2 regions of the Streptomyces sp. SDT5-1 genome follow, and region 1 is predicted to be linked to the other one. Evidence: predicted binding sites of a transcription regulator. Region 1 holds the regulator's gene; the other holds the start of a gene.

Evidence for each region. The regulator HspR, encoded in region 1, represses chaperone genes until heat shock. The targets are predictions, from matches to a motif close to TTGAGNNNNNNNNNCTCAA.
Region 2: the regulator HspR is predicted to act here: its motif matches at 2,629-2,647, upstream of lon (endopeptidase La).

Annotation. Positions count from the first base shown of each region.
Region 1 covers NZ_CM125963.1:4,197,947-4,202,359, forward strand. The annotation lists gene ACTWJ8_RS19365 (sugar ABC transporter substrate-binding protein) at 1-1,016, opposite strand, end outside; gene ACTWJ8_RS19370 (GNAT family N-acetyltransferase) at 1,248-1,775, opposite strand; gene ACTWJ8_RS19375 (heat shock protein transcriptional repressor HspR) at 1,849-2,307, opposite strand; gene dnaJ (molecular chaperone DnaJ) at 2,313-3,497, opposite strand; gene grpE (nucleotide exchange factor GrpE) at 3,534-4,196, opposite strand; gene dnaK (molecular chaperone DnaK) at 4,193-4,413, opposite strand, start outside.
Region 2 covers NZ_CM125963.1:5,555,853-5,560,265, reverse strand. The annotation lists gene ACTWJ8_RS25765 (lysozyme) at 1-137, shown strand, start outside; gene lon (endopeptidase La) at 195-2,606, opposite strand; gene ACTWJ8_RS25755 (spermidine synthase) at 2,794-3,486, shown strand; gene ACTWJ8_RS25750 (response regulator transcription factor) at 3,580-4,317, shown strand; gene ACTWJ8_RS25745 (HAMP domain-containing sensor histidine kinase) at 4,314-4,413, shown strand, end outside.

The DNA.
Region 1 (4,413 bases):
GTGAGCGCGACGACGCTGACGCTCGCCGTCCTGATCTGCTTGTCGGTCGGGCTGTCGGTGCGGTCCATGGCCAGCGCCTCGAACTCGATGTCGCGGCCCTGCGAGACCCGCACGGCCATCTCGGCGGCGGTCTGCGCCTCGTCGGGGTACGGCTTGTAGACGCTCATGTACTGCTCGCCGGTCAGGATCCGCTGCACGGCGGCGAGTTCGGCGTCCTGTCCGGTGATCGGCGGCATCTTGGTGACGCCGACCTCCTTGAGGGCCGCGATGACGCCGCCGGCCATGCCGTCGTTGGCGACGTACACGCCCGCGATGTTGTCGACGCCGAGCGCGTTGACGGCCTGTTCCATGTTGGCCTTGGCGTTGGACGGCTTCCAGCCCGCGGTGTCGTAGGACTTCGCGACGGTCACGGAGTTGCCCAGCTCCGCGCGGGCGGCCCGCTTGAACTGCGCGGCGTTGGGGTCGTCGGGCGAGCCGTTGATCATGACGATCTTGCTGCGCTTGGTGGCCTTGGAGCCGAGGGCGGAGACCAGCGCCTTGCCCTGGGTCTGGCCGACGAGCTCGTTGTCGAAGCCGACGTAGGCGTCGACGGGGCCCTCGGCGAGGCGGTCGTACGCGATGACGTGGATGCCCGCGTCCTTCGCCTTCCGCACGGCCGAGGCGATGTCCTTGGAGTCCACGGCGTCCACGACGATCGTGTCGACCTTGGCGGCGATCATCTCCTGCATCTGCTTGCGCTGGAGGGCGGCGTCCTGCTTGGCGTTGGCGTAGACCAGCTCGCCCTTGCCGCCCGTCAGCTTCGCCACCTGACGCTCGAACATCGGGTGGTCGAACTTCTCGTAGCGGGCGGTCTCCTTCTCCGGGAGAAGCAGACCGATCCTGACGTCGTCGCCCTTGGTGGTGGACGCGCTGGGCGCGCTGTCGTCGCCCGGCAGCACACCACCGCAGGCCGAGAGCGAGACCAGCAGGACGGATGCGGCGCCGGCCGTGGCGGCACAACGCATACGCGTGTTCATGTGCGGATACCTCCCTGACGTGGCCGCGACGATGCGGCCGAGGTGGCTCGAAGCCAACTCGTCCGCTCAAGGGCCGTCAAGAGATGAAGCCACACCGCAACGAAAACGGGTCCCTTACTTCTTCACATGAAGCCGAAGACAGCAAATACCGGACACCTTCGCAAGGTGCACAGGACTTTCACAGGCTGACGCTCGTCACACCCGTCATGCCCGCCATACCCGTCACGCCCGTCACGCCTGGAACTGCGTCAGATCGATCGCGTACACCCGCGGACCGTCGTCCTCCGAGCCGCCGTCGAGGCGCTCCATCCCCAGCTTGTGGAGGACCTTCGCCGACGACGCGTCGCCCGCGTCCGCGACGGCGACGACCCGGTCGACGCCGCGGTCCTGGAGCGCGAACTCCAGCGTCGCCTGCGCAGCCTCGGAGGCGTACCCCTGGCCCCAGAACTGCCGACCGAGCCGCCACTGGATCGCGACCTGCCCGGCGACCTCCGGCGGCGCCTCCGGCACGTACAGGCCGACGGCGCCCGCAAGCTCGCCCGAGCCGAGGAGCTCCACGGCGAAGACGCCGAAGCCCTCGTCGTCCCACTCGTCCTCCCAGCGCTCGATGTCCTCGGCGGTCCCGTCGAGGGAGCGCGGCGCGCCGTCGCCGATGCGGCGCATCACGGCCGGATCGGCCTGGATGTCGGCGAGCGGGGCGAGGTCGTCGTCCGGCTGCCAGCGGCGCAGCAGGAGGCGTGGGGTGCGGATCTCGGTCATGGGTCCATCCTCGGGCATGCGCAGGGGCCCGGAGGTCACGAAGACCTCCGGGCCCCTGCGGCAGCGTGCGGTGTCAGTCCTGCGGCCGCTTCGGGCGCCACACCACGAGCGCGCTCGTCTGCTGCGCCTCCTGGTACGGGACCAGGTCGCGGCGGTACGAGGCGTGCACCGCGGCCTCGCGCTGCTGGATCGCGGTGGCCGCGCTCTCCACCGCCGCGGAGAGCTCCGCGACGCGGGACTGGAGCGCGGCGACCTGGTTCTCCAGCTCGATGATGCGCTTGATGCCCGCCAGGTTGATGCCCTCGGCCTGCGACAGGTGCTGCACCGTGCGGAGCAGCTCGATGTCGCGCGCCGAGTAGCGCCGGCCGCGCCCGGCCGTGCGGTCGGGCGAGACCAGGCCGAGGCGGTCGTACTGGCGCAGGGTCTGCGGGTGCAGGCCGGACAGCTGTGCCGCCACCGAGATGACGTACACCGGCGTCTCGTCGGTCAGTTCGTACGGGTTGTTGCGCCGACGACCCGGCTGCCCGTCCATCACACTCACGCTCCCTTCGCGGCCTTGAACAGTTCTGCCCGCACGTCGGTGTCCTCAGTCGCCTTGCGGAACGACTCGAGGGCCGTACGGGCATCATCGGAAAGGTCCGTGGGGACGGCCACCTCGACCGTGACGAGGAGGTCCCCGCGGGTGCCGTCCTTGCGCACGGCGCCCTTGCCTCGGGCCCGCATCGTCCGCCCGTTCGGCGTGCCCGGGGGCAGCTTCAGGGTGACGCTGGGGCCGCCGAGCGTGGGCACCTTGACCTCGCCGCCGAGCGCCGCCTCCGTGTACGTCACCGGGACGGTGACGGTGAGGTTGTCGCCCTTGCGGCCGAAGACGGGGTGCGCGTCGACGTGCACGACGACGTACAGGTCGCCCGCGGGGCCGCCCCGCTCGCCCGGCGCACCCTTGCCACGCAGGCGGATGCGCTGGCCGTCGGAGACCCCGGCCGGGATCCTGACCTGCATGGTGCGGGAGGACTTGGCCCGCCCGCTGCCCTTGCAGGTGTCGCACGGGGTCTCGGCGATCAGGCCGCGGCCCTTGCAGTCCACGCACGGGTCGGTGAGGGAGAAGCCGCCACCGCCGCCCCGCGAGACCTGTCCGGTGCCGACGCAGGTCGGGCACACGCGCGGTGTGCCGTTCGCGTCGCCGGTGCCGGAGCACGCCTTGCAGGGGGCCTGCGACGACATCCGCAGCGGGACCGTGGCCCCGTCGACGGCCTCGGTGAAGCTGAGCGTCACCTCGGACTCGATGTCCTGGCCCCGGCGCGGCTGCGTGCGCGTGCCCGCGCCCGCTCCGCCCCGGTTGAACAGGCCACCGAACACGTCGCCTATGCCGCCGCCGAAGCCGCCCTGACCACCGCCCTGGGCGCCGCCTCCGAAGAGGTCGCCCAGGTCGAAGTTGAACGAGCCGCCCGCGCCCGCTCCGCCGGGTCCCGGACGGAACCCGCCGTTGCCGAACAGGGCGCGCGCCTCGTCGTACTCCTTGCGCTTCTTGGGGTCGCCGAGGACGTCGTTCGCCTCGGAGATCTCCTTGAAGCGCTCCTCCGCCTTGTCGTTGCCCTTGTTGGCGTCGGGGTGGTTCTCGCGGGCGAGCTTGCGGTACGCCTTCTTGATCTCGGCGTCGGTGGCGTCCTTGGGGACGCCGAGGACCTTGTAGTAGTCCTTCTCGATGAAGTCCTTGGTGCTCATCGGCCTCGACGTCCCTCCTTACCCGTGTGTGTGACGTCAGCCCTCGTCCGGGCCACCGTTCTCCTTCTCGGCATCCTTGCTCTCGGCTGCCTCGTCGGCCTTCGCGCCCGGCTGCGGCTCCGCGACCGCGACCCGCGCGGGGCGGATGGTGCGCTCGCCGATCCGGTAGCCCGGCTGCAGGATCGCCACGCAGGTCGTCTCCGTGACGTCCGGCGCGTAGCTGTGCATCAGGGCCTCGTGCACGGTCGGGTCGAAGGGCTCGCCCTCCTTGCCGAACTGCTGAAGGCCCATCTTGGCGGCGACCGTCTCCAGCGATTCCGCGACGGACTTGAAGCCGCCGACGAGCTCGCCGTGTTCACGGGCGCGGCCGATGTCGTCGAGGACGGGAAGCAGCTCGGTCAGGAGGTTCGCCACCGCGATCTCCTTGACCGTGACGCGGTCCCGCTCCACACGACGCCGGTAGTTCTGGTACTCGGCCTGCAGGCGCTGGAGGTCCGCCGTGCGCTCGTTGAGCGCCGTGCGCACCTGGTCCAGCTGCGCGGTCAGGGCTACATCCTGAGCTGCGGAAGCTGAGTCCCCGGCCGGGGCCGCCCCCTCCTTGTCGGAGGGAGCGGCCTGCGGCTCGGCGTCTTCGGGGGTGGCGCCGGAGGGGACGTCAGGCTTCTCGTTCTCCTCGAAGCCCGGGGTCTCCTCCGTCACGCGGCACCGTCCTTGCGGTCCTTGTCCTCGTCGACGATCTCGGCGTCCACGACGTCGTCGTCGGCCTTGGCGTCACCCTGCGGGGCGTCCGCACCGGGGGCCTCGGCGCCCGCTGCCTGGGCGTCGGCGTACATGGCCTGGCCCAGCTTCTGCGAGACGGCGGCGACCTTCTCGGTGGCGGTGCGGATCTCGGCCGAGTCGTCGCCCTTGAGCTTCT
Region 2 (4,413 bases), 1.4 Mb from region 1:
CCTCCACGGTCGGCACGCTCCCGGCCGGCTGGAGCTACTACACCATGTGGCAGTACACGTCGTCGGGCCCGACGGTCGGCGACCACAACAAGTTCAACGGCGCCCTCGACCGCGTCGTGGCGCTCGCCAACGGCTGACGCGGAAGGGCCCGGGCGACGCGTCGGCGTCGCCCGGGCCCTCACCTGGTACGGCCGTCAGGCCGCGACCGGCACCTCCAGGTCGGCGGAGGCCGGCGCCAGGGCCAGTTCCAGGACCTGGCGGACGTCGTTCACCGGGTGCACGTCCAGCTTCTCGAGGACCTCGGCCGGGACGTCGTCCAGGTCCGCCTCGTTCCGCTTCGGGATGATCACCGTGGTGATCCCGGCCCGGTGCGCGGCGAGCAGCTTCTGCTTCACGCCGCCGATGGGCAGCACGCGCCCGGTCAGCGACACCTCACCGGTCATCGCCACGTCCGTACGGACCAGGCGCCCGCTCAGCAGGGACGCGAGGGCGGTCGTCATGGTGACGCCCGCGCTCGGCCCGTCCTTCGGGACGGCGCCCGCGGGGAAGTGGATGTGCACGCCGCGCTCCTTCAGGTCGGCGACGGGCAGCTCCAGTTCGGCGCCGTGCGAGCGGAGGAAGGAGAGCGCGATCTGCGCCGACTCCTTCATCACGTCGCCCAGCTGCCCGGTGAGGGTCAGGCCCGCGGCTCCCGTCTCCGGGTCGGCGAGCGACGCCTCCACGAAGAGCACGTCGCCACCGGCCCCGGTGACCGCGAGCCCGGTCGCCACGCCCGGCACGGACGTGCGCCGCTCGGCCGGGTCCTGCGCCGACTCGGGCACGTGGTGCGGGCGCCCGATGAGCCCGCGCAGATCGCCCTCGCCGACGGTGAACGGCAGCTCACGCTCGCCGAGTTCGTGCTGCGCCGCGACCTTGCGGAGCACCCGCGTCACGGACCGCTCCAGGTTGCGGACGCCGGCCTCGCGCGTGTACTCGCCGGCCAGCTTGCGCAGCGCGTCGTCGCCGATGGTGACCTCGTCGGCCGCGAGTCCCGCGCGGTCCAGCTGGCGCGGGACCAGGTGGTCGCGGGCGATGACGACCTTCTCGTCCTCGGTGTAGCCGTCGAGGCGGACCAGCTCCATGCGGTCGAGCAGGGCCTCGGGGATGGCCTCCAGGACGTTCGCCGTCGCCAGGAACACCACGTCGGACAGGTCGAGCTCGACCTCCAGGTAGTGGTCGCGGAACGTGTGGTTCTGCGCCGGGTCGAGGACTTCGAGGAGGGCCGCCGCCGGGTCGCCCCGGAAGTCCGAGCCCACCTTGTCGACCTCGTCGAGCAGGACCACCGGGTTCATCGACCCGGCCTCCTTGATGGCGCGCACGACGCGGCCCGGCAGGGCACCGACGTACGTACGCCGGTGGCCGCGGATCTCCGCCTCGTCGCGGACGCCGCCGAGCGCGACGCGGACGAACTTGCGGCCCATCGCGTGCGCGACGGACTCGCCGAGCGAGGTCTTGCCGACGCCGGGCGGGCCGACCAGCGCGAGCACGGCGCCCCCGCGCCGCCCGCCGACGACGCCGAGGCCGCGGTCGGCGCGGCGCTTGCGCACGGCCAGGTACTCGGTGATGCGCTCCTTCACGTCGTCCAGGCCCGCGTGCTCCGCGTCGAGGACGGCGCGGGCGCCCTGGATGTCGTACGCGTCCTCGGTCCGCTCGTTCCACGGCAGTTCGAGGACGGTGTCGAGCCAGGTGCGGATCCAGGAGCCCTCGGGGGACTGGTCGCTGGACCGCTCCAGCTTGTCGACCTCCTTGAGGGCGGCCTCGCGGACCTTCTCGGGCAGGTCGGCGGCCTCGACGCGGGCGCGGTAGTCGTCGGACTCCTCGCCCTCGTCCTTCTCGCCGTTCAGCTCGCGCAGCTCCTTGCGGACCGCGTCGAGCTGGCGGCGCAGCAGGAACTCGCGCTGCTGCTTGTCGACGCCCTCCTGGACGTCCTTGGCGATGGTCTCGGCGACGTCCTGCTCGGCGAGGTGGTCGCGCAGGTGCTGGGTCGCGAGCTTGAGCCGCTCCACCGGGTCGGCGGCCTCCAGCAGCTCGACCTTCTGGGCGGTGGTGAGGAACGGCGAGTAGCCGGAGTTGTCGGCGAGCGCGGACACGTCGTCGATGGCCTGGACGCGGTCCACGACCTGCCAGGCGCCGCGCTTCTTCAGCCAGTTCGTGGCGAGCGCCTTGTACTCCTTGACCAGCTCGGTCACGGCGCCGGGCAGCGGGTCCGGCACCTCCTCCTCGACGGTCAGGCCCTCCACCCACAGGGCGGCGCCGGGACCGGTCGTGCCCGCGCCGATGCGGACGCGGCCGACGCCGCGGATCAGCGCGCCGGGGTCGCCGTCGGCGAGGCGGCCGACCTGCTCGACGGTGCCGAGCACGCCGGTGTTCGCGTACGTGCCGTCGATCCGCGGAACAAGCAGCACCTTCGGCTTGCTGGGTCCGGTACGGGCGGCGGCCTGGGCGGCCTCCACCGCGGCGCGTACGTCGGTGTCGTTCAGGTCCAGGGGCACCACCATTCCCGGCAGTACGACCTCGTCGTCGAGGGGCAGCACGGGCAGGGTGAGCGGGTTGGACGTCGAAGCCATGATCTCCCCTTCGGCAGTCAAGTTGAGCTATGTCGACTCAATGCTCGGGAGCCCCCAGATGTTCCTGCCGGACTGTTCGCTGTCAGCGATCACCGGCAGAGCCCGGGGCGATCACGGTCTGTGACGCGCGCCATGTGAGACGTGGGACACAGAAAAGCCCGGCGGGGCGGCGGGACGGTCCGCCAGAATGGCGACCATGACGACCTTGCAGTACCCGGATCCACCCGTCGTCCTCGACCGCCGCGAAGGGCCCTTCGGCGAGGTGGTCCTGCGCCGCCACGGCGACCTGCTCCAGATCATCGCCAACGGCACGTTCCTGATGGACACCTCCGACGGCCGCTCCGAGCGGCGGCTCGTCGACGCGGCGCTCGACGCCCTGGACGACCGCGAGCGGCCGCGCGTCCTCATCGGCGGCCTCGGTGTCGGCTTCTCCCTCGCGCACGCCGCCGCGAACCCCCGCTGGGGCCGCGTCACCGTCGTCGAGCGCGAGCCGTCCATCGTCGACTGGCACCGCACGGGGCCGCTCCGCACCCTCTCCGCCGACGCCCTCGCCGACCCCCGCACCGAGATCGTCGAGGCCGACCTCGTACGGCACCTGGCGACGACCACGGACACGTACGACGCGCTCTGCCTCGACATCGACAACGGCCCCGACTGGACCGTCACCGAGGACAACGACAGCCTCTACGGGCCCTCCGGGCTCGCCACCTGCCGGGACCGACTCGACCCGGGCGGTGTTCTCGCCGTATGGTCCGCACAGCCGTCAGCAAATTTCGAAGAAACCTTGCGGAATGCCGGATTCCAGGCGGTGCGCACCGAAGAGATCCCGGTTGTCCGGGGCGTCCCTGACGTGGTGCACCTCGCACTGAGGCCCACGTAGCCGACCGGCGGTAACTCCCCGTACGCTGACGTCCGAAACCCGATCATTCAAGCGTCAAGCGCGTCACGACGGCGCGCACTCAGGGGCGGGGCGATGGAGCAGACACACACCTCCCACAACACCACCACGACGAGCCAGGGTGCCCAGCGACGGGTCCTGGTCGTCGAGGACGATCCGACCATCGTCGACGCCATCGCCGCCCGGCTGCGCGCCGAGGGATTCCTCGTGCAAACCGCGCAGGACGGCCCGGCGGCGGTGGACACGGCCGAGGCCTGGCAGCCCGACCTGCTGATCCTCGACATCATGCTGCCCGGCTTCGACGGCCTGGAGGTCTGCCGCCGCGTGCAGGCCCAGCGCCCGGTGCCGGTGATGATGCTCACGGCCCGCGACGACGAGACGGACATGCTCGTCGGCCTCGGTGTCGGCGCCGACGACTACATGACCAAGCCGTTCTCCATGCGGGAGCTCGCGGCGCGCGTGCACGTGCTGCTGCGCCGCGTGGAGCGGGCGGCCCTCGCCGCCACGACGCCGCGCAGCGGGATACTGCGACTCGGCGAGCTGGAGATCGACCACGCGCAGCGCCGCGTGCGGGTGCGCAGCGAGGACGTGCACCTCACCCCCACCGAGTTCGACCTCCTCGTGTGCCTGGCGAACACGCCGCGCGCCGTCCTCTCCCGCGAGCAGCTGCTCGCCGAGGTGTGGGACTGGGCGGACGCCTCGGGCACCCGCACCGTCGACAGCCACATCAAGGCGCTGCGCCGGAAGATCGGCGCGGAGCGCATCCGCACCGTGCACGGCGTGGGCTACGCGCTGGAGACGCCGAACCCGTGAGCGACGGGGACCACCGGAACCCGCACCGGCCGCCGTTCAACCCCCAGTGGGCGTCCGGCGGTCTGCGCCCCTTCTCCGTGAAGGCGAAGCTGGGCA